DNA from 2 places in the Serratia fonticola genome. Region 1 is predicted to be linked to the other one. Evidence: predicted binding sites of a transcription regulator. Region 1 holds the regulator's gene; the other holds the start of a gene.
The links. Region 1 encodes CRP, which controls carbon source genes, mostly activating them, when cyclic AMP is high. Its sites were predicted from a motif close to ATGTGANNNNNNTCACAT; they were not measured.
Positions count from the first base shown of each region.

Region 2: a site for CRP is predicted at 853-870, ahead of WN53_RS22235 (YchE family NAAT transporter). Genes of this name have one in related genera too.

Region 1 covers NZ_CP011254.1:1,355,613-1,358,921, reverse strand. Annotated here, with positions in the region: gene WN53_RS06055 (YccS/YhfK family putative transporter) at 1-1,679, opposite strand, end outside; gene crp (cAMP-activated global transcriptional regulator CRP) at 1,736-2,368, opposite strand; gene WN53_RS06045 (OsmC family protein) at 2,750-3,157, shown strand; gene WN53_RS06040 (LysR substrate-binding domain-containing protein) at 3,160-3,309, opposite strand, start outside.
Region 2 covers NZ_CP011254.1:5,021,513-5,024,821, reverse strand. Annotated here, with positions in the region: gene adhE (bifunctional acetaldehyde-CoA/alcohol dehydrogenase) at 1-601, opposite strand, end outside; gene WN53_RS22235 (YchE family NAAT transporter) at 1,121-1,765, shown strand; gene WN53_RS22230 (ABC transporter substrate-binding protein) at 2,446-3,309, shown strand, end outside.

The sequences.
Region 1 (3,309 bases):
TTGAGCGAGGTAAACAGGGCATTATGCGCCTGATTGACCTGCATACGCGTGTAGGCCAGTTCGCTGGGGTCCGGTTCCTGTTCTTCCAACAATAAGCGCAGTGCTGTCTGATCGTGCTCCAGAGCCTGATGGGCGTTTTTACGCAGCAGGCCACTCTGCCACTGCGGCCATAGCCAGATCGTGCCGCCAAACACCAGTACGCAGCCGATAAGGGTATCAATCAGGCGTGGAACCAGGAAATGGGTACCGTTCAGCGCCAAGAGCTGCAAAGTATAGACGGCGGTCACGGTGAAGCCCATCACCGCCAACCCGTAGTTTTTCCGCAAGATCAGATAGGCCGCCAGGGTGATCGCCAACATGATGCTCAGCGTCACGTTCTCCGGCATCTGTAGTTGTAACAGCCCGGCGGCAATTACCAACCCGGCCAACGTGCCGAGGGCACGGTGCTGGATCCTCACCCGCGTGGCGTTATAGCCGTTTTGGCTGACCAGCATGATGGTCAGCAAGATCCAATAGGGTTTTGGCAGGTTGAACAGCATGCCCAGGCTGCTGCCTGCCGCAAGAATGACCCCCAGCCTGGCGGCGTTGCGCAGGGCGTTGGATTTAAACGACAGATAGCTCACCACCGCAGGCCAAAACGGCAACCGTGACTGGTTGGCCATCAGATTGCGGCGGTACAGTGGGTGCTGGGTACGCAGCAGGCGCGCGATGCGGCTGAAGTGGTAATAGCAGAACTGGCCAACCGGGTTATCGGCGTGCTGTGAGGCTACTTTTTCCAGCGCCGCCAGCTCATTCTTCATACTGAAACGCGCAGAGTGCCGATGATAGAGAATATCGTCGGCCACCACCCGCAGGCGCGTGGCGATCACCTGGGCGTTGCGGCGGATAATCGCTTCGGCCTGGCTTTGCTCCACCAGTTTTTGCACTTCTTCCGGCAGATGCAGGCTGACGGTGATGTGCTCCTGCAAATCGAGCGCCACCTGAAACGTACGTTGCAGGCGCTTTTGCTCCAGGTTATTGGCATGGGGCAGGAAATTCAGCTGTTGGTATAGCAGACTGATCAGATCCATTACTTTCTGCTGGCGTTGCAACAGCGGCGGCAGGGCAGTTTCTGGATCGGTATGCTGCGTCAGTAATGAGTATTTGGCTTCAAAATAGTCGGCCAGCTGCATATACAACTGGCTTAGGGATTCGCGCATCGGCTGCTCTTTCCACAGCTTGAACCAGGCCCAGGTAAACAGCCCGTACCAGGCGGTGCCGACGATATACAGTAAAGGGGCGTGCCAGATTGGCACGGTACCTACCATGCTGAGGGAAAAGATGGCGGCAACCAGTGCGGCTGGCAGCAGGCGTGCATGCAGCGGGCTGATTTCTCCGCTGACGCCGAGCAACAGCGCCATTCCCAGCATCAGCAAGGGTAGTGGTAGATCCCACAGTAGGGCTTGTTGCAGCAGAAGGCTGCTGAGTGCGAACAGGGAGCCGCCTACAACCAGGCGTTTGAAAAAGCGTTTGTGTGGCGTATCCAGCCCGGCAATGTTGCAGCAGGCGGGCACCAACGAGAACAGCATGCCGAGTTGCAGGTTGCCAATCAACAAACCAAACGCCACCGGCAGGCACAACACCAGCGTTTGCCGCAGTGCGTAGTTGACTTCCGGGTGGTAGATCAGGCGGCGCCACATGGTTGGCTATTCAGTAGGTAAAGAAACGGCGCATTGCTGCACCGTTTCCCTGGGGATTAACGCGTACCGTACACGACAATGGTTTTGCCGTGCGCGGAGATCAGGTTTTGATCTTCGAGCATTTTCAAAATACGACCGACGGTTTCACGTGAGCAACCGACGATTTGGCCAATTTCCTGGCGGGTGATTTTGATCTGCATACCGTCTGGGTGAGTCATGGCATCAGGTTGTTTTGCCAGGTTCAGCAAGGTCTGTGCAATGCGGCCGGTAACGTCAAGGAAGGCGAGGTTACCCACTTTCTCTGAGGTGACTTGCAGGCGGTTAGCCATCTGTGCGGACAGGCGCATCAGGATATCCGGGTTAACCTGGATCAGTTGGCGGAATTTCTTGTAGGAAATTTCAGCCACTTCACAGGCAGTTTTGGCCCGTACCCAGGCGCTACGCTCCTGGCCTTCTTCAAATAATCCAAGCTCGCCGATGAAATCCCCCTGGTTAAGGTAGGACAGGATCATCTCTTTGCCTTCTTCATCTTTAATCAGCACCGCAACGGAGCCTTTGACGATGTAGTAAAGCGTTTCGGCCTTTTCACCTTGGTGAATCAGCGTACTCTTCGATGGATATTTGTGGATATGGCAATGAGACAGGAACCATTCGAGAGTCGGGTCTGTTTGCGGTTTGCCGAGAACCATTCGCTGTTATCCTCTGTTGTTATCGCTGCCTTGTATCACAGGGGTCAGAGTTCCCTGTAAAACGTGCTTATAGCCCGGTGTTTTAATTGTGGCTATCAACAGGTTTTGAGGCGTGTTATAGAAATACGCTTGTGCTCTAGCATATTAACTTGCAGGGAGAGCTGCAAGCTACATTCTGTTAACAAACCAATATAGGGGCCTTTCCTTGGACGTATCCCTGAAATCGGTGACCTGGAAAGAGTTATTGCGGCTCTGTTTGTAGCACAGAGTGAGGCGGGTGTCTTGTGTTGTCTCGCTTCAGCATGATTAGCATCAGGTTACGTTGCCAGAATGTATGCGAAAGCGTACCCTGTTTTTAAGAAATTAACCGGAGTGTGTAACATGCAGGCAAGAGTTAAGTGGGTAGAAGGACTGACATTCCTGGGTGAGTCTGCGTCCGGCCACCAGGTTTTGATGGATGGCAACGCGGGCGATAAAGCGCCAAGCCCGATGGAAATGGTGTTGATGTCCGTCGGCGGCTGTAGCGCCATCGATGTGGTGTCGATCCTGCAAAAAGGGCGTAACGATGTGCGTGACTGCGAGGTAAAACTGACCTCCGAGCGTCGTGAAGAAGCGCCACGTCTGTTTACCCATATCAATCTGCATTTTATTGTCACCGGCAAAGGGCTGACCGATAAGATTGTAGAGCGCGCGGTGGATCTTTCCGCCGAGAAATACTGCTCCGTCTCCTTGATGTTGGGTAAAGCCGCCAGCATCACCCACAGCTTCGAAATCCGCGAAGTGGCCTGATCCTACCAAGGGTAGCGCAGGCAGTGGGCACGCAATAAATCAAGAAATCGCCGTGCCGTCACGGTTAGCGGCGATTTCTGTGAATACAGCACGCAGTATTGAGCCTGCGGCAGCGTGTCGATAGGCAATGCCACCAGCCGATGCTGCAAATG
Region 2 (3,309 bases), 2.3 Mb from region 1:
CTTTAACCATGCCTGGGCCACCGGTTGCCAGGATCAGGTTGATGTCTGGGTGATGCATCAACTGATTGGACAGGTCTACCGTTGGCTGGTCGATCCAACCGATGATGTCTTTCGGTGCGCCAGCAGCAATGGCAGCCTGCAGCACGATATCTGCGGCCTTGTTGGTGGCGTTCTTGGCACGTGGGTGCGGGGAGAAAATGATGCCGTTACGGGTCTTCAGGCTGATCAGCGCTTTGAAGATTGCGGTAGAAGTCGGGTTGGTGGTTGGCACGATACCGCACAGCAGACCAATTGGCTCAGCTATAGTAATGGTACCGAAAGTTTCATCTTCGGAGAGGATCCCGCAGGTCTTTTCGTCTTTATAGGCGTTATAGATGTATTCGGAAGCGAAGTGGTTTTTGATGACTTTGTCTTCAACGATACCCATGCCTGATTCTTCAACGGCCAGTTTAGCCAGAGGAATACGGGCATCTGCGGCGGCGAGGGCAGCGGCGCGGAAGATCTTATCAACTTGCTCTTGTGAGAAGTTGGCATACTCGCGCTGGGCTTTTTTGACACGTGCAACTAGCTCGTTCAATTCAGCGACATTCGTTACAGCCATGATGCTCTCCTGATAAATGTTAAACTCTTTCAGTAAATAAGCCGTTCGAGGAACTAGTATAGACATCTGTCAGGAAGGCGTCTGTTAGATCATGAGACTTTTCCCGCAGTTAGCGACCCATACTGCTGATTTACTTAAAGAGCTTTACCAAGTGCAAGTTGGTAGTAGGCAAGCGAGACAGAAATCGGTATCCATACCTCGTACTCCCTTTTGACTACGACTAAGAGCTTAACTATTCCTGAGTAGATATTTTGTGATGTACATCATAAAAATTGCAAGCTGACACCTTTCAGCTTGCGTTTGTTGAGAGTAATTATCAACAAGGTGTTTGGCCATGCCGTGATGATACTGAATAACAGCAGGCAGCACACAAAGCATTAACAATAGCGAATTGTTTTGTAACATTCTGTTGGGGTAGGGAAAAATGCTGGCCGGGTGGATGGATTAGCTGGCGCAATTCTATTACATTAGCGCGCATCGGCAGTGTCTCTTTTTACAGCTATTTATGCGGAGTTTTTCGTGGGCCAATCTCTGTTGGATTTTTCCGGCTACATCAAGTTCTTTGTCGGCCTGTTTGCGCTGGTCAACCCGGTAGGTATTCTGCCGGTGTTTATCAGCATGACCAGCTACCAGGCCGAGGTCGGGCGTAACAAAACCAACCTGACGGCTAACCTGTCGGTGGCGATTATTTTGTGGACCTCGCTGTTCCTGGGTGAGGGCATATTGCGTATGTTTGGTATCTCCATCGATTCTTTCCGTATTGCCGGCGGCATTCTGGTGGTGACCATCGCCATGTCGATGATCAGCGGCAAGCTGGGTGAAGACAAACAGAACAAGCAGGAAAAATCAGAGAGCGCGATCCGTGAAAGCATCGGCGTCGTTCCCTTGGCGCTGCCGCTGATGGCCGGGCCGGGTGCTATCAGTTCTACCATCGTCTGGAGCTCTCGTTACCACAGCTGGCAGAACCTGTTAGGTTTTACCGTGGCGATCGCCTTGTTCGCTTTCTGTTGTTGGCTATTGTTCCGGGCAGCTCCGCTGCTGGTGCGTTTGCTGGGGCAAACCGGCATCAACGTCATTACCCGTATCATGGGGCTATTGTTGATGGCGCTGGGGATCGAATTTATTGTCACCGGCATTAAAGCCATTTTCCCTGGGTTGTTATAACCCTAATAAAGCCGCGGATAATCCTGTTTGCGGCTTAAGTTATTTTTAATTTTTCAAATTATCTCAGTTGATGCATTATTAAAGTGCATAACCTGCCTGCTTTTCATTCTATTGCCCCACCCTGTGGCACAAATCTCACTTTATCGGTTGATAAAGCACCAAGATGTTATTTTCTCCACTTTTAAAATCCGCGTGACGGGGGTTTTTGTCTCCCAATGGGTAAAATTGTTGTTAATTTAATCACATCATTCTGTAGGGCTTGTCTCCGTTTCACACAGGTGTTATTAGTGATTAACCACCCATAGGCAGGTGTTTATTCTCTGAACGGCATTTTTGTTAACTGAATGTTTCTTTTGAGTGGTTTTTTTCATCTGGGATGAAAAGGTTAAAAGTGAAGTCGTTATTTATCCAATAAAATCATGGTGCTAATCTCTCCCTGGGCGTGTGGGAAGGCTAGGTGTCTGTAGGGCTATGGGATAATAAAAGAGAAATGCTTAACATTTCTGTAAAAATTATTGGCTATGAATTTTTGCTTCTGCTAATTTCCGAGCAACTTATCAGAAGGAAAAATCTTATCTTTGGCGCGCCAGATAGGAATGATTTTTGCTGGGATCCGTTTATTTAGCATGCTTGATAACTATTTCACAATTATTGCTTAGCAGCGAAAAGGAGCCTGTACTATGCCGCAAACCACGAAGCATCAACCGTTGGCCGTTATCATCGCCGCCGTGTTGGGGATGATCGCCAGCCAAAACCTGCAGGCCGTTGAGGTTCCGGCCGGTGTGCAATTAGCACCACTGCAGCGCATGGTGATCAACAACGGTTCAGAAGTCGCTTCGTTGGATCCGCATAAAGTCGAAGGAACGCCTGAAAGCAATATTATCCTCAACCTGCTGGAAGGGTTGGTCAGCACCGATGCCAATGGTCATCTGGCTCCTGCGGTGGCGGAAAGCTGGGAAAATACCGATTACCAGACGTGGACCTTCCACCTGCGTCCAGGGGCAGTATGGAGTGATGGCTCTCCGGTGACCGCGCAGGATTTCGTTTACAGCTGGCAGCGGCTGGCGGATCCCAAGACCGGTTCCCCTTATGCCAGCTACTTGCAATACGCCCGAATTGAGAATATTGACGCTATTCTTGCCGGTAAGAAACCGCCTGAATCCCTTGGCGTCAGCGCCATTGATGATAAAACGTTGAAGGTGACGCTCAGCGAGCCGGTGCCCTATTTTGTCAGCATGCTTTCCCATACCTCAATGAAACCGGTGAAACAGTCCGTGGTTGAGAAATTTGGCGATAAGTGGACACTGCCACAGAACTACGTGGGCAACGGGGCATATCGCTTATCCGAGTGGGTCGTCAACGAACGTATCGTGCTCGAACGCAACCCGAGCTACTGGAATAACAGCAAGACGGTGATCGAGCAGGCTACGTTCCTGCCGTTGTCTTCCGAGGTCAGCGATATTAACCGCTACCGCAGCGGTGAAATCGATATCACCAACAGTGCCATCCCGCCGAATCTGTATGCCAAAATGAAGCGCGAGATC